DNA from 4 places in the Kitasatospora sp. NPDC057738 genome. Region 4 is predicted to be linked to each of the others. Evidence: riboswitches for the same ligand, from Rfam matches in the RefSeq annotation. Region 4 holds a riboswitch; each other region holds the start of a gene.
What was found. Region 4 has a riboswitch for cobalamin ahead of ACFVGO_RS12085 (FecCD family ABC transporter permease). Riboswitches for the same ligand answer to the same signal wherever they lie in the genome.
Positions count from the first base shown of each region.

Region 1: another riboswitch for cobalamin. It lies ahead of metE (5-methyltetrahydropteroyltriglutamate--homocysteine S-methyltransferase); the one in region 4 lies ahead of ACFVGO_RS12085 (FecCD family ABC transporter permease).
Region 2: another riboswitch for cobalamin. It lies ahead of ACFVGO_RS15425 (cobalamin biosynthesis protein); the one in region 4 lies ahead of ACFVGO_RS12085 (FecCD family ABC transporter permease).
Region 3: another riboswitch for cobalamin. It lies ahead of ACFVGO_RS27435 (prenyltransferase/squalene oxidase repeat-containing protein); the one in region 4 lies ahead of ACFVGO_RS12085 (FecCD family ABC transporter permease).

Region 1 covers NZ_JBHVJT010000005.1:124,236-128,406, reverse strand. The annotation lists gene ACFVGO_RS04510 (MFS transporter) at 1-305, shown strand, start outside; gene ACFVGO_RS04505 (MarR family transcriptional regulator) at 305-757, shown strand; gene cobF (precorrin-6A synthase (deacetylating)) at 1,167-1,925, opposite strand; cobalamin riboswitch at 2,041-2,270, shown strand; gene metE (5-methyltetrahydropteroyltriglutamate--homocysteine S-methyltransferase) at 2,426-4,171, shown strand, end outside.
Region 2 covers NZ_JBHVJT010000023.1:80,480-84,650, reverse strand. The annotation lists gene ACFVGO_RS15430 (cobyric acid synthase) at 1-1,402, opposite strand, end outside; gene ACFVGO_RS15425 (cobalamin biosynthesis protein) at 1,399-2,391, opposite strand; cobalamin riboswitch at 2,499-2,631, opposite strand; gene ACFVGO_RS15420 (alpha/beta hydrolase) at 2,980-4,086, shown strand.
Region 3 covers NZ_JBHVJT010000057.1:11,726-15,896, reverse strand. The annotation lists gene ACFVGO_RS27445 (rhodanese-like domain-containing protein) at 1-341, opposite strand, end outside; gene ACFVGO_RS27440 (rhodanese-like domain-containing protein) at 685-2,073, shown strand; cobalamin riboswitch at 2,254-2,375, shown strand; gene ACFVGO_RS27435 (prenyltransferase/squalene oxidase repeat-containing protein) at 2,472-3,548, shown strand; gene ACFVGO_RS27430 (flagellar hook-length control protein FliK) at 3,578-4,057, shown strand.
Region 4 covers NZ_JBHVJT010000017.1:106,332-110,502, reverse strand. The annotation lists gene ACFVGO_RS12100 (CGNR zinc finger domain-containing protein) at 1-400, shown strand, start outside; gene sodX (nickel-type superoxide dismutase maturation protease) at 397-759, opposite strand; gene sodN (superoxide dismutase, Ni) at 1,033-1,428, shown strand; cobalamin riboswitch at 1,517-1,667, shown strand; gene ACFVGO_RS12085 (FecCD family ABC transporter permease) at 1,775-2,839, shown strand; gene ACFVGO_RS12080 (ABC transporter ATP-binding protein) at 2,926-3,675, shown strand; gene ACFVGO_RS12075 (ABC transporter substrate-binding protein) at 3,704-4,171, shown strand, end outside.

The DNA.
Region 1 (4,171 bases), on a different contig from region 4:
CCCGCTCGCAGGCCGGGGTGGCGGCGGCGGTGGCCTCCACCAGCCGACAGGTCGGCCAGTCCCTGGGCGTCGCGGTCACCGGCGCGCTGATGGCCGGCAGCGCCCTCGCGGACCCGGCGGCCTTCACCGGGGCGGCCCGGACGGCATGGTGGATCATCGCCGGCTGCGGCGCCGCCGTGCTGGTCACCGGTACGCTCACTTCCGGCCGCTGGGCCCGGGCGACGGCCGAGCGCACGGCGCGGCGGCTCGCCGCCGAGGAGGCGGCCGAGGGAAGCACGGAGACGAAGGAGACGGTGGACGCCTGATGGAGCGCCTCGACACCGGTGGGCACCCGGAGGGGAGCGGGACGGACGCCGCGACGGCGGCCCGGGTCTGGCAGGGGATGTACGCGCTCGTGCTGGAGCGCCACGACCGCCGCAGGACCGTCGCCGAAGCCCTCGGCATGAGCTTCAGCCGGGTCCGGGCGCTGCGCCGGCTCGCCGCCGGCCCGATCACCCTGCGGGAGCTGGCCGAGCGGCTGACCGCCGACCCGCCGTACACCAGCGTCATCGTGGACGACCTGGTGCGGCGCGGGCTCGCCGAGCGCATCACCAACCCGGCGGACCGGCGCTCCAAGCTGGTCCACCTCACCGAGGAGGGCGAGGCCAAGGCCGCGCTCGCCACCGGGATCCTCGCCACGCCGCCGGACGCGCTGCTCGCGCTGCCGCCGGAGGACCTCCGCGCGCTCGACCGGGTGGTGGCGAAGCTCCTGGACTGAGGGCTGCCGCCCGACGCGGCGGGCGTGGATCCGGGAGTCGGGACACCGGTCGCGGGTGGTCCGTGTTCTCCGCGAGGACGGAGACGGGCACGCATGAGTCCGGGCCGCTGTTCCCGTTCCGCCGTTCCGCCGTTCCGCCGTTCCGCCGTTCCGCCGTTCCGCCGTTCCGCCGTTCCGCCGTTCCGCCGTTCCGCCGTTCCGCCGTTCCGCCGTGCTGCCGTGTTGCCGACCGCCGGGACCCACTGCCCTTGACGGTCCGTCAGTCTCCGTTCTCCGCAGGCCCGCACGCCGATCGTGCGGGCTGTTCGGGAACTGTTCCGCCATCGCCATCGCCATCGCCGTCGGCGACGCCCGGATCGCCGGGCGCCGGGCGTGCCGGCCGGCCGTCGGACTTCCGGCAGGCGTCGGGTCAGCCGTCCGAGCGTCGCAGCAGGTAGGTGTCCATGATCCAGCCCTTGCGCTCCCGGGCCCGCTCACGCAGCTCGCGGATGCGCGGGGCGGCCTCGGCGAGCGGACCGGAGACGAGCACCTCGTCGGGGGTGCCGAGGTAGGCGCCGTAGTGGATCTCCAGCCCCTCGGGGTCGATCCCGGCGAAGGCGGCCCGGCCGTCGAGCATCACCACCACGTCGTCCACCCCCTCGGGGAAACCCTCGGCGAGGCGGCGGCCGGTGGTGATCTGCACCGGCCGCCCGACCCGGGTCAATGTGGTGCGGTGCCGGGCGGCGAGCGCGGAGACGCTGCTGATGCCCGGGACCACCTCGTACGCGAAGGGCACGCCGCCCCGGTTCGACACGTCGTCCACCACGGCGATGACGCTGTCGTAGAGGGCGGGGTCGCCCCAGACCAGGAAGGCGCCGTTCTCGCCCGGGCCGAGGTGCTCGGCGACCAGCCGTTCGACCAGATCGGCGCGGCGGACGCGCCAGTCGTCCACGGCGGCCGCGTACGCGGGGGTGGCGCGGTCCCGTTCGGCGTCCGGCGCCGCGACCACGCGGTGCCCGGGCCGTCCGTGGTCGGCCAGCATCCGGCGACGCAGCGCGATCAGGTCCTGCCGTTCCTCGCTCTTGTCGAGGATGAAGAAGACGTCGGTGCGACCGATCGCCTTGACCGCCTGCAGGGTGAGGTGGTCGGGGTCGCCCGCGCCGATGCCGATGACGAAGATGTGCCGCATGGGAGCCATTCTGCCGTTCGCCCCCGGGTGCGCCGCCCGGGGCCGGGCGCGGAGCCCGCGTCTCACCACGCGGACGCCTTGCGAGATTTCCGCCTCGACGCCGACGGTTTGCCCCTAAGCTGGCGGTGCAGCTGGTTCGCCCTGTCCGCCAGGCAGGCGCGTCGCAAGAGGGAACCCGGTGGGAATCCGGGACTGCCCCGCAGCGGTGAGTGGGAACGACCGCCGTCATACGCACTGGACCCGGGACGGGTCTGGGAAGCGACGGCCAGTAGGTGTCCGCCCCGGTTTCGGCCGAGGTGGGTGTGCCCGCGAGTCCGAAGACCTGCCACTGCCCGTGCGCGAGCGTTCGCGCGCGGCCATCCGGTGACCTCGTGGGCGGGTCGGCGACCATATCGGGCGGAGCCGCGCACGGGTGCGGTCGTCCGTCCGGTCCGTCATCCCTTCGCGTCCTCGTGCCGTCACCGGGCACTTGAGGATCCAGACTCGCGAAGGAGAGTCCCTTGACCACGAAGTCCGCAGCCGCGGCGAGCGTCGCCACCGCCCACGGATACCCCCGTCAGGGCCGGGGCCGTGAATTGAAGAAGGCGATCGAGGGGTACTGGAGGGGCGCGGTCGCGGCCGAGGCGCTGCTGGCGACCGCCGCCGACCTGCGTCGGACGAACTGGGCGCAGCTCGTCGAGGCGGGGGTCGCGGAGGTGCCGACCGGCGACTTCTCGCTCTACGACCACGTGCTGGACACCACGGTGGCGGTCGGCGCGATCCCGCCGCGGCACCGGGAGGCGGTCGACGCCGACCCGCTGGCCGGGTACTTCGCGATGGCGCGCGGCAACCAGGACGTCGCCCCGTTGGAGATGACCAAGTGGTTCGACACCAACTACCACTACCTGGTACCTGAGTTGGGCCCGGACACGGTGTTCGCCGCGAACCCGGCCAAGGTGGTCGGCGAGCTGCGCGAGGCGCTGCTGCTCGGCCACGCCGCCCGGCCGGTGCTGGTCGGGCCGGTCAGCTACCTGCTGCTCGCCAAGCCGGCGCCCGGGGTGGCCGCCGACTTCCAGCCGATCACCCTGCTGGACCGGCTGCTGCCCGTCTACGCCCGGCTGCTGGCGGAGTTGCGTGCCGCCGGCGCCGCGTGGGTGCAGCTGGACGAGCCCGCGCTGGTGCAGGACCGCACCCCGGCCGAGCTCAACGCGGCCGCCCGCGCCTACCGCGAGCTGGGCGGTCTCACCGAGCGGCCCAAGCTGCTGGTCGCGAGCTACTTCGACCGGCTCGGCGAGGCGCTGCCGGTGCTGGCCAAGGCCCCGGTCGAGGGCCTGGCGCTGGACTTCACCGGCCCGGCCGCCACCAACCTGGAGGACCTCGCCGCCGCCGGCGGCCTGCCCGGCAAGCGGCTGGTGGCGGGGGTGATCGACGGGCGCAACATCTGGATCAACGACCTGGAGAAGTCACTGGCGACCCTGGCGACCCTGCTCGGCCTCGCCGGCACCGTCGACGTGGCGCCGTCCTGCTCGCTGCTGCACGTGCCGATCGACGCCGCCGCGGAGCGCGACATCGACCCGCAGATCGCCCGCTGGCTGGCCTTCGCCCGACAGAAGGCCGGCGAGGCGGCACTGCTCGCCCGGGGCCTGCGCGAGGGCACCGGCGCGATCACCGCCGAGCTCGCCGCCAACCGCGCCGACCTCGCCTCCCGCGCCAACTCCCCGATCACCCGCGACCCGGCGGTGCGCGCCCGCGCCGCCGCCGTCACCGCCGACGACACCCGGCGCGCCCAGGCGTACCCGCAGCGGGCCGAGGCCCAGCGCGCCCGGCTCGGGCTGCCGCTGCTGCCGACCACCACCATCGGCTCCTTTCCCCAGACCGCCGAACTGCGCACCGCCCGCGCCGATCTGACGGCGGGTCGGATCGACGCCCCGGCCTACCGGGAGCGGATGGAGGCGGAGGTCCGCGAGGTCGTCGCCTACCAGGAGAAGGCCGGGCTGGACGTCCTGGTGCACGGCGAGCCCGAGCGCAACGACATGGTCCAGTACTTCGCCGAGCAGCTCACCGGCTACCTCGCCACCCGGCACGGCTGGGTCCAGTCGTACGGCACCCGGTACGTGCGCCCGCCGGTGCTGGCCGGGGACATCTCCCGTCCGCACCCGATGACCACCGACTGGTTCGGCTACGCGCAGGGCCTGACCGACCGCCCGGTCAAGGGCATGCTCACCGGCCCGGTCACCATGCTCGCCTGGTCCTTCGTCCGCGACGAC
Region 2 (4,171 bases), on a different contig from region 4:
CCTCGCGCGCCGCGGCGAAGGAGGTGTCCGGGGCCGGGACGAATGCCCGGCCCGACAACGCGGCGACCTCGCGCAGGAGTTCGCGGCGGAACCCGTCGTTCTCCAGCGCGCCGTGCCAGGTCGTGCCCCAGACCGGGCCCACCCGGCAGCCGTCCAGACTCCGTCCCCGGCCGTCGGAGACGAACGGGTCCCCGCCCTCGACGGTGACCACCCCGTGGTGGATCTCGTAGCCCTCCACCCGCTGCCCGAACGCCTCGCCGACCGGCCGCGCCAGCACCTTCTCGGCGCCGAACCGCACCTGCGTCGGCAGCAGGCCGAGGCCCTCGACGGCCCCCGCCTTCGACTCGACCTCGTCCACGATCGAGCGCGCCAGCATCTGGTAGCCGCCGCAGACCCCGAGGACCGGCAGCCCGGCCGCCGCCCGCGCCCGCAGCGCCGGCTCCAGGCCGCGCTCGCGCAGCCAGGCGAGGTCGGCGACGGTGGCCCGGGTCCCGGGCAGCACCACCAGGTCGGCGTCGGCCAGCTCCTCCGGGCGGGTCGCCCAGCGCACCAGCACGCCCGGCTCCTGCGCGAGCGCGTCCATGTCGGTGAAGTTGGACAGCCGCGGGAAGCGCACCACGGCCACCCGCAGCACGTCCGCGCCGTACGGCCCGGGCCCGTCCGCCCGGTCCACCACCGTCGACAGGTCCAGCGAGTCCTCGGCGTCCAGCCAGAGCCCGGGCAGCATCGGCAGCGTGCCCAGCACCGGACGGCCGGTCAGCCCGTGCAGCATCTCCAGCCCGGGCGCGAGCAGCCGCGCGTCACCGCGGAACTTGTTGACGAACCAGCCGGCCACGTGCCGCTGGTCCTCCGCCGACAGCAGCGCCAGCGTCCCGTACATCGCCGCGAAGACCCCGCCGCGGTCGATGTCCCCGACCACCACCACCGGCAGGGCGGCGGCCGTCGCCAGGCCCATGTTGGCGATGTCGCGGTCGCGCAGGTTGATCTCGGCGGGCGAGCCCGCGCCCTCGCAGACCACCACGTCGTAGCGGCCGCGCAGGTCCGCCAGGCACTCCAGGGCACGCTCCAGCAGGACGGGCTTGCGCTCGCGGTAGTCCAGCGCGCCCACCTCCGCCACCGGCCTGCCGAGCAGCACCACCTGGCTGCGGCCGTCCGCGCCCGGCTTGAGCAGCACCGGGTTCATCGCCGCCTCCGGCTCCACCCGGGCGGCCTGCGCCTGCATCGCCTGGGCGCGGCCGATCTCGGCGCCGTCGGCGGTGACGAAGGAATTGAGCGACATGTTCTGCGCCTTGAACGGCGCGACCCGCACGCCCTGGCGGACGAGCCAACGGCAGATCCCGGCCGTCACCACGCTCTTGCCCGCGTCCGAGGTCGTCCCCGCGACCAGCAGCGCCTTGCTCATGCCCGTCCCCTCTTCCTCAGCAGCATCCGCAGCAGGACGTGCCCCGCGACCGTCGTACCCAGCGCCAGTGCGCCCACCCGCCGGGAGAGCGCACAGGCGCGCTCGATGTCGTCCACCGTCACCGGCCGCAGCTCCGCACCCAGCACGGGCCGGTGCTCCACCCGCTCGCCGTACCGCAGCGCCCCGCCCAGCCGTACGCCCACCGCGCCGGCGAACGCCGCCTCGGCCTGGCCCGCGTTCGGGCTCGGGTGCGCGGAGCCGTCGCGCCGCCAGACCCGCCAGGCCGTACGGGGCTCGGGCGCGGCGGCCACCGTCAGCAGCGCCGTCAGCCGGGCGCCCGGCCAGCCCGCCAGGTCGTCCAGCCGGGCCGAGGCCCAGCCGAACCGGGCGTGGCGCGGCGAGCGGTGACCCACCATCGCGTCCAGGGTGTTCACGGCGCGGAAGGCCAGCAGGCCGGGCGTGCCGGCCAGGGCGCCCCAGGTCAGCGCGTTCACCACGGCGTCGGCGGTGTTCTCGGCCACCGACTCGACCACCGCCCGGGCGATCTGCTGCCCGTCCAGCGCGCTCGGGTCCCGCCCGCACAGGTGCGGCAGCCGCTCCCGGGCGGCCGCGAGGTCGCCCGCGGCCAGCGAGCGGCCGATGGTGCGCGCCTCCCGGGTCAGCGAGGTGCCGCCGAGCACCGTCCAGGTCGCGGCCGCCGCCAGCACCGCCCGGCCCAGCGGACGCCGGCCCACCGTACGGTCCAGGGCGAGCGCGCCCGCCACGACCGCGCCCACGCACAGCGCCGTGTACCCGGCCCCCGCGCCGCGGTCGTCGCGCCACAGCCGACGCTCCAGCCGGGTCGCGGCGCTGCCGAAGACGGCCACCGGATGGCCCCGGCGGGGGTCGGCGAAGCGGGCGTCGGCGACATGGCCCGCGACGGCGCCGAGCGCGAACGCGGCTGCGCGGGCCAGCGGGCGCGGCGAGGAGGAGGGCCCGAGCGGGGTCATCGGGGGCACGGCGGAAGGCAGCTCGGAGTCCGGTGGGGCGGGGCAGCCTGCATCGCGTGCGTGTCCTCACTCAGGGTCCGCGCCCTGGATCGACGTGACGGGGGCGAGAGTCTCCTGGCTTCCGGGTCGAACGCACCCCCGGAGCCTTCCAGCGGCCGTCGACGGCCGCCGTGGCGATGTTCCGAGCGTGCTCCCCGGTGACAGTGGCGGGACCGCGCCGGAATTCCACCGGCTTCCTCTCCATGCCTCCGTTTGGCCCCAGGATCCCATCACGGGCCCGAACCGGGAGTCAACCGAGGTCACGGAGGGGTTGGTCACACGCGGACGCCGCCGACGCGCCGGGGGATCGCCGGCGCGGGGCCGCCCTCCACCGGGAACACCACGTCCCCTCCCACCGGGGCACCGCCGGCTCCGCCGCCCCGCCCTCACCACCGACACCCCTGCCGCCCGCTCCCGGCACCTCCTCGGCGCCGCCGGGCCGCCGCCCGGGTGACCCGGACGGCCCAGCCCGGTGGCCGGGCGGACGGAGCGCCGGTGAACTGGTGCCCGAACACCGTCCGGTCCGTGAGCAACAGAGCGGGGAGCGAAATGCGTTGGGGAACCGCCGCCGTCGTGGCGGCCGCCGCGGTCGGGGCCGCCGTGCTGGTGATCGGCCGTCGGGCCTCCGAGCGGACGGTCCGTCCGGTGGCCGCCGTCCCGAAGTCCGGGCCGGTCCTGGTCCGCGGCCTCGCCCCCGGCCGCGTCACCTTCACCCGCGGCCCCGAGAGCCTGCGCCCCGGCCGCTGGGCGGTCGAGTGGGCGGACGGCGGGCACGCGGTCGTCGAGGAGGTCCTGCACAGCGACGAGCGGGGCGTCACCCGCCGGCTGCTCCGCGCCGACCGGGGCACGCTCACCCCCGGCACCGAGGTCCGCTTCACCCCCCGGGTCCACCTCGGCGACCCCACCGAGGCACTCGGCCTCCCCTTCACCGACACCACCGCCGACGGCGAGCTCGGCGCCCTTCCCGCCTGGCGGCTCGACGGCAAGCGCGGCACCTGGGTGATCCTGGTGCACGGCCCCGAGGCCGACCGCCAGCAGACCCTCCCGGTGCTCCCCGTCCTCGACCGGCTCGGCCTGCCCACCCTCGCCGTCACCTACCGCGGCGACCAGGGCGCCCCCGCCTCCCCGGACGGGCTCAGCCACTTCGGCGAGACCGAGTGGCGCGACATCGAGGCGGCGGTACGGCTGGCGCTCGACAGCGGCGCGGGCAAGGTGATCCTCTACGGCTGGTCGGTCGGCGCGACCACGGCCCTCCAGACCGCGGCCCGCACCGCGTGGCCGCACGCCGTCAGCGGCCTCATCCTCGACTCGCCGGTGCTCGACCTCCCGGTCTCCGCCCGCCGGGACGCCGCCCGGGCCGGGTTCCAGGGCGTCGCCGCCGAGCTCGGGGCCCTGGCCGCGGAGGGCCGCACCGGCGTCGACCTCGCCGACTTCGCCCGCATCGCCGACGGCACCGACCTGCGGGTGCCCACCCTTCTCCTGCACAGCCCCGAGGACCGGATCGCGCCCTTCGGCAGCGCCGAGAAGCTGGCCGCCGCCCGTCGCGACGTGGTCAGCCTCCAGGCCTTCCCCGGTGCCGACCACGCCGCCCTCTGGAACACCGCTCCCGACCGGTACACCGAACTGCTCCGCCGCTGGCTCACGCCGCTGCTGTAGGGCGCCGCCGGCGGGTCCTCGCCGGAACGTCTCCCGGACGTGCCGCGGTCGGTGCTCCGCTTCCGCCCCTGCGGATCGGAACGCG
Region 3 (4,171 bases), on a different contig from region 4:
TTCATGCCGCCGGCCACGTTCAGCACCTCGACGCCGCGCTGGGCGAGCAACTCCGCGGCGCGCTGGGAGCGGTGGCCGGAGCGGCAGATCGCCAGCGCGGTCCGGCCGGCCGCCGCGGGCGGCAGCGGGACACCGGCGACCAGGCCGATCAGCGGCTGGTGCAGCGCGCCGGGGGCGTGCCCGGCGGCGTACTCGGCGGCCTCCCGGACGTCGAGCAGCACGGCGGCGCCGGTGCGGGCGAGTTCGTGGGCCTCGGCGGGGGTGGTCCGCCCGGGGGTGCGGTGTCCGTGGGCGCGGTGTTCGTGGGGAGCGGACCCGTGGGCGCGCGGCAGCAAAGGCATGCGGTGTCTCCAGTGGTGCAGACCGGACCGCAGTGGTCCGGCAGGTCGGGGGCGGCGCGGGCGTCCGTACGGGCCCGGTGGCCCGGTACGGCGGCGTGGCCGGTGCGTCCTCGGCCCCGCCCGTATCGGCTCGGCGGCGGTGGCCGGCCCCCTCGATGGCTTCACCATAGTACCCCCGGGGGTATTATCGAAATCGTTCGGACATACCCCCGCCCGTATCGGCTCCCGAAGCCGTATGCTCGCAAATATACCGAGGGGGGTATCACGATGGCGCTGTGGCGCCCAGGAATCCGGCTTCGCCGACCAGGAGAAGGCCGAGGCCCGACCCGGAGGAGACAACCCCGTGATCTTCAGCCAGTACTACCTCGACTGCCTCTCCCAGGCCTCCTACCTGATCGCCGACGAACGCACCGGCCGGGCCGTGATCGTCGACCCCCGCCGGGACGTCGACGAGTACCTCGCCGACGCCATGTCGCGTGGCCTGACCGTCGTCGGCGTCATCAACACCCACTTCCACGCCGACTTCCTGGCCGGCCACCTCGAACTCGCCGCCCGCACCGGCGCCTGGATCGGCTACGGTCACCGCGCCGAGACCGAGTACCCCATCCGCAAGCTCACCGACGGTGAGCGGATCGAACTCGGCGACGTCACCGTCCAGGTCCTCGAAACCCCCGGCCACACGCCCGAGTCGATCAGCATCCTGGTCTTCGAGCAGCCCGACGACACCGTCCCGTACGGTGTGCTCACCGGCGACGCGCTGTTCATCGGCGATGTCGGCCGCCCCGACCTGCTCGCCTCGGCCGGCGTCACCGCCGCCGAACTCGGCGCGATGCTCTACGACAGCGTCCACCGCAAGCTGCTCGCTCTGCCCGACGAGACCCTCGTCTTCCCCGCCCACGGTGCCGGCTCGGCCTGCGGCAAGAACCTCTCCGCCGACCGCCAGTCCACCATCGGGGCGCAGCGACTGACCAACTACGCCTGCCGGCCCATGGACCAGGACACCTTCGTCCGCATCGTCACCGCCGGCCAGTCCACCGCCCCCGCCTACTTCGGCCACGACGCCGCCCTCAACCGGAAGGACCGCCCGCTGCTCGATCCCGCGAACGCAGCCCGCCCGCTGTGCCCCGAGGGCTTCAAGGAGGCCCGTAACGCGGGCGCCGTCGTCCTCGACGCCCGCAGCCCCCAGGACTTCGGCGCGGGACACATCCGCGGCGCCATCAACGTCCCCGTCGACGGCCGCTTCGCCGAACAGGCCGGCACCGTCCTCACCCCCGACAGCAGCATCGCGATCATCGCCCCGCAGGACCGCGAGGGCGAGGTCGTCACCCGCCTCGCCCGCATCGGCTTCGACCGCATCGCCGGTTACCTGCGCAACCCCGGCAACGCCCTGCCCGCCCTCGCCGACGAGGTCGCCCCCGCCGGCCGCCTCACCGCCGACCAGCTCCGTACCGCCCTCACCGACGCGCAGCCCCCCACCGTCCTGGACGTGCGCACCTGCGGTGAGCGCGAAACCGGCTCCATCGAAGGATCCGTGCACATCCCCCTGACCGAACTCCCGGGCCGCCTCGACGAGATCCCCACCGACCGCCCCCTCGTCGTCCACTGCGCCAGCGGCCACCGCTCCTCCATCGCCGCCAGCCTGCTGCGCCACCACGGTCACGCCGAGGTCTCCGACCTCCTCGGGGGCTACAGCGGCTGGCACGCCCTCACCCGCCCCGCTCAAGCGTCATGAGGCCTGGACCAAGGGCGAGCCTCACTGCGAACCGGACGGCCCCGTCGTCGGTGGTGATCAGGTCGTCGGCCTGGCCGGCCTCGTCGGCCTCGGCTCGGTGATGACGAGGCCACTGTTCAACAGGGGATTCGGGCCCGGGGTCTCTTGACCCGTTGTTCGGGGCATCGCCATGATGGGCCGTCATGTTGTGACTCCGCCGATGGGGGAAGTCCGGTTCGAATCCGGCGCTGACCCGCAACGGTAGGCCGCCGACCCCGCGTCGGCGGCGAGCCCGAGTACCCGTCGGCGGAGGTGTGTCACCCCTCCTCCCGTCGTGGTCTGCGGGCCGGAGCCCGCTGGCCCCTCGGCGCTCGCCGACGCCTTCCGGGCCCCTGCGCGCGGGCCCGGAAAGGCAGCCCATGCCCGCCGTTCGCCGCTCCCTCGGCCCGCTCGCGATACCCGTCCTCGCCCTCGCCACCCTGTTCCCGGCGGCGGCCACCGCCCATGCCGCTCCCGCCGCCGCGACCTCGTCGCCGACGGTCCGTCCCGACGCCGCCGCCGGCGGTTGGCTGGCCCGGCAGCTCGTCGACGGTGACCACTTCGAGTCCGTGTTCAACGGCACCGCCTACCCCGACCAGGGCCTGACCATCGACGCCGTGCTGGCCTTCGCGGCCTCGCACGGCTCCGACGAGGCCGCCGCGAAGGCCACCGCCTGGCTGGCGAAGCCCGAGGTCATCGGCGGCTACCTCGGCGACGGCACCACCGAGGCCTACGCGGGCGCGACGGCCAAGCTGCTGCTCGCCGTCGAGGTGCGCGGCGGGAACGCGGCGTCCTTCGGTGGCGTCGATCTGCCGGCCCGGCTGCGCTCGCTCCAGACCGCCGAGGGCCGCTTCTCGGACCGCTCCCAGTGGGGCGACTACAGCAACGCCTTCGGCCAGTCGCTGGCCCTGATCGCCCTGCACCGCACGCCCGGTGACGCCCCGGCGGCGGCCGTGGACTACCTCGCCAACAGCCAGTGCGCGGACGGCGGCTTCCCCGTCTCCTTCGGCCAGGCGACCTGCACCGGCGACCCGGACGCCACCGCGCTCGCCGTCCAGGCCCTCGCCGCCACCGGCCGCACAGCCAAGGCGAACGCGGGCCTCGGCTGGCTGACCACCCACCAGAACGCCGACGGCGGGTTCGCGGCCGCCGGGGCGACCACGTCCAACGCCAACACCACCGGCCTCGCCACCCAGGCGCTGCTGGCCGGCGGGCGCTTCGGCGCCGGCCTCAAGGGCTGGAGCCGGCTGGTGAAGTTCCAGCAGGGCTGCTCGGCCGACCCTGCCGTGCGCGGTGCGGTCGCCTACGACGCCTCCGGCTTCAACGCGGGCAACGGCGCCCGGGCCACCGCGCAGGCCGTCCTCGGCCTCGCCGGCACCCCGCTCGCCACGCTCTCCGCCGCCGGGGCCCGCCCGGACGCGCCCACCCTGGCCTGCCCGGCCCCGGCCGCGTACTGAACACGCCCGAAACCAGGAGGAGTTCACCGATGAGCGACACCCTCACTCCGGCGCGCCCGGTCCGCCGTACGCTCGGCTCGATCGCCGCGGCCGCCGCCCTCACCGCCGGTCTGCTCGGCGTCTCCGCCGTCCAGGCCCCGCAGGCTCGGGCCGCCGCTTGCGGCGGGACCACCGGCGTCACGGTCGTGGTCGACTTCACCGCTGTCGGCGGCGGCATCCAGACCGGCTGTGCGCTCGGCGACCCGGCCAGCGGCCTGGCCGCGCTGACCGGCGCCGGATTCAGCTACGCCTTCCACCCGCGCTTCCCGGGTTTCGTCTGCACCGTCAACAGCCTGCCGACAACCTGCACCAACCCCACCGGCAGCGCCTACTGGTCGTACTGGCACGCCCAGCACGGCGGCCCCTGGTCGTACAGCGGCCTCGGCGCGGGCAGCTACAACCCGGCCCCCGGCGACGTCGAGGGCTGGTCCTTCGGCGCCGGCGCCCAACCCGGCATCACCGCTCCCTGACCCGCCTGCCCGTACACGTCGACGCCCCGGCCTCCCCGACGAGGGAGGCCGGGGCACAGGGGTCGGGCGTGAGGTGCCCGCCGGCGCCGGACGAGGTGGTCGTGCAGCAGTACG
Region 4 (4,171 bases):
GGTCTTCGAGGCCGCCGCGGAGGGGGACGAGATCCGCGGCGTCGACCTGCTGAACAGCCTGCTGATGGAGTACCCGGTCAGCCCGCTGGTCTCCGGGCACGACTACCTGGACGACGCCGGACGACCGCGCTGGCACCTGCACCTGGCCGACAACTCCCCCACCGCCACCGCGCACTTCACCGCGGTCGCCTGCATGGGCCTGGCCGTCCACCTGACCGAGCTGGGCGCCGACCGGCTCGGCATCTGCCAGGCCGCGCCCTGCCGCAACGCCTACCTGGACACCTCGACCAACCGCTCCCGCCGCTACTGCTCGGACCGCTGCGCTACCCGCGCCAACGTGGCCGCCTACCGGGCCCGCAAGCGCCAGGAGGCGGAGGCGGCGGCCCGGGGCGGGTCCTAGACGTCCTCCACCCAGGCACCGAGCCGGCGGGCGAGGCCCGGCACCCGGGCCAGCCGCGGGGTGAGCAGCAGCCGCTCCAGCCGGCGCCCCGGCGCCAGCCAGACCGGGCTCGGGCGCAGCCGCAGCAGCACCCGGCCGAGCACCAGCTCGTCCGGCACGGCGCCGTAGCTGCGGCTGTCGCTGTCCACCGGGCGGTTGTCGGAGAGCAGCCACCAGCCCGTGGCCCGGCGCTCGGCGGCCCGCTTCACCACCAGCAGGTCCTGCTGGAAGGGGTGCCGGAAGACCACCACCGCGCCCGGCCGGATCGGCGCGCCGTAGCGGACCAGCAGTTGGTCGCCCTCGCGCAGGGTCGGGGCCATCGACGGCCCCGCCACGTCGACCAGTCCGAACGGCAGCGCGCCGCCCCGGTCCGGCCCCCCGGCCCCGGCGTCCTGCGGTCGCGTGCTCCGCGCCACGACTCCTCCTCCTGCTCCGCCCGCCCCCAGTCTGCCGTACGGACCGTCACCGGTCCGATGTCCGGATTACCCCGGTTCCTGGTCCGTCTTTTGCCCTAGGCCCGCCGCCCGATCGCGAAACGGCGAGGCCGGAAGGGTAATCTCGGGCGCGGGAAGACGATCTAAGGAAGGACTCCCATGTTCTCTCGTCTGTTTGCACCTCGCGCCACCGCCCACGCCCACTGCGACCTGCCCTGCGGCGTGTACGACCCGGCGCAGGCCAAGCTGGAGGCCGAGTCGGTCAAGGCCACCCAGGAGAAGTACCAGGCCAACGAGGACCCGCACTTCCGCGCCCGCGCCATCATCATCAAGGAGCAGCGCGCCGAGGCCGTCAAGCACCACATCTCGGTGCTGTGGAGCGACTACTTCAAGGCCCCGCACTTCGAGAAGTACCCGCAGCTGCACCAGCTGATCAACGACACCCTGAAGGCCGCCTCGGCCGCCAAGGCGTCCACCGACCCGGCCACCGGCCAGGCCCTGCTGGACCTGATCGCCGAGGTCGACAAGATCTTCTGGGAGACCAAGCAGGCCTGAGCCTGACGCGTCGCCACCCGACCGCCCCCGTCCGCACCGCCGGACGGGGGCGGTCGCGCGTTCCCGGCCCGCCCAGGGCCGGTAAGGGTTGCCTGCCCTGAGTGGCTGTTATGCTGCCAGGGCGTCCGAGGGGGAAGTCCGGTGTGAATCCGGCGCTGACCCGCAACGGTGAGCACGGCCCGTACCAGCCCGTACGGCCCGCGCCAGCCCGATCGCCCCCGGCCGCTGAACTCCCGACAACTCGCCGCGGACTGCGAGGGGAACGGCGCCCAGGCACGCCTTCGGCCGGCGCCCGCCCCGGCGCACCCGCGGCCCGAGGCAAGGCGCACCCGTGGACCGTGCAGTCGTGGACCGTGCAGTCGGCCCGCCCACCCGTCGAATACCCGTCGTCCCGCTCGCCGCCGGCCTCGTCGCCGCCCTGCTGCTGTCGCTGCTCTGCGGGGTCGCCCTCGGCTCCTCCGGACTCGGCCTGCCCCGGGTGCTGCGGCTGCTGGGCGCCGGGCTGACCGGCGGACGGCTGGACGCGGACGAGGCGGCCGCGTACGCGATCGTCTGGGAGATCCGGCTGCCGCGCACCGTGCTGGCCGCCGTCGTCGGCGCCGGACTCGCCGCCTGCGGGGTCGCCGTCCAGGCCCTGGTGCGCAACGCGCTGGCCGACCCCTTCGTGCTCGGCATCTCCTCCGGCGCGGCCGTCGGCGCCAACGCCGTCCTGCTCTTCGGCGCCTTCGCCTCGCTCGGGGTGTGGGCGATCTCCGCCTCCGCCTTCGGCTCCGCGCTGGCCGCCATGACGCTCGTCTACCTCGCCGCCCGCACCGCGTACGGACTCACCCCGCTGCGCCTGGTGCTCACCGGCACCGCGCTGTCCTACGGCTTCTCCGCCGCCACCACCCTGATGGTCTTCGCCGCCGACCGCGGCGAGGCCGCCCGGGACGCCATGATGTGGCTGCTCGGCAGCCTCGGCGGCGCCACCTGGGGCAAGGTGCCGATCGCCGCCGTCACGGTGGTGGCCGGCCTCGCGTACCTGGCCTGCGCCGCCGGACGGCTGGACGCGCTCGCCATGGGCGACGAGACCTCCGCCTCGCTCGGCGTGGACCCGGACCGGCTGCGCCGCGAGCTGTTCGTGGTGACCGCCGCCGTCACCGGCACCGTGGTCGCGGTCAGCGGGGCGATCGGCTTCGTCGGGCTGCTGATGCCGCACCTGGCGCGGATGCTGGTCGGCGCCGGGCACCGCCGGGTGCTGGTGATCGCGCCGCTCGCCGGGGCACTGCTGCTGGTCTGGGTGGACATCGCCTCGCGCACCCTGCTGGCACCCGCCGAACTGCCCGTCGGGGTGTTCACCGCGGTGCTCGGCGTGCCCGCCTTCCTGCTGATGATGCGCCGCCGCGGCCAGGCCCTCGGAGGAACCCGGTGACCGACGTGACCACGGCGACCGACCCGACCGGCCCGGCCGCGCCCGACCCGGCGCGGGCCCAGGACCTCGCCGTCGACGCCGTCTCGGTGGAGCTGGCCGGCACCCGGCTGGTCCACGAGGTGAACCTGGCGGCCGCCGCCGGGCAGGTGGTCGGGCTGGTCGGCCCGAACGGCAGCGGCAAGTCGACCCTGCTGCGCTGCGTCTACCGGGTGCTGAAGCCGGCCGGCGGCGTGGTCCGGCTGGCCGGCGACGACCTGCACGCCCTGAGCGCCCGCGACACGGCCCGCCGGGTGGCCGCGCTGACCCAGGAGCACTCCGCCGAGTTCGACTTCACCGTCGCCGAGGTGGTCGCCATGGGCCGGCTGCCGCACCGCCGCGGCTTCGGCTCCCCGGCCGACGGGGACGCGGAGCGCTGCGCCGGGGCGCTGCGCAAGGTCCGGGCCGGGCACCTCGCCGAGCGCGGCTTCCTGAGCCTGTCCGGGGGCGAGAAGCAGCGGGTGCTGTTCGCCCGCGCGCTGGTCCAGGAACCGCGCCTGCTGGTGCTGGACGAACCCACCAACCACCTCGACATCGCCCACCAGTTGGAGGTGCTGGCGCTCGCCCGCGAGGCCGGCCCGACGGTGCTCACCGCGCTGCACGACCTCAACCTGGCGGCCGGCCACTGCGACCTGGTCTACGTGCTGCGGGCCGGGCGGATCGTCGCCTCCGGCCCGCCCCACGAGGTGCTCCGCCCCGCCCTGCTGGCCGAGGTGTTCGGCGTCCGCGCCACCCCGGTGCGGCACCCGGAGACCGGCGCCCTCCAGCTGCTGTTCGACCGGCTCGCCCCCTCCTCCTGACCCGTCCCGCCTGCCCAGAGGAACCACCTTGCGCACCAAGGCCGTTGCCACCGCCGCCCTGCTCGTCCTCGGACTCACCGCCTGCGGCGCCGAGATCGCCCCGAAGGAGGCCGCCACCGCCTCCGCCCACTACCCGGTGACGGTGGACAACTGCGGGCAGAAGCTCACCTTCGCGCAGAAGCCCGCCCGGGTGGTGACCAACGACGTCAACATCACCGAGCTGATGCTCTCCCTCGGCCTCGCCGACCGGATGGCCGGCTACGTGATGCCCGACGACAAGGGCCGGATCGACAAGGTGGCCTGGAAGGACGGCTACCAGCAGACCACCTGGCTCTCCAAGAAGGTGCTCACCAAGGAGATCGCCCTCGACGCCCGGGCCGACCTGGTCCTCGCCGGCTGGCACTACGGCTTCGACGAGGGCGCCGGCGTCACCCCGCAGGCCTTCAAGGCGCTCGGCGTCGACTCGTACGTGCTCAGCGAGTCCTGCCGCAGCGGC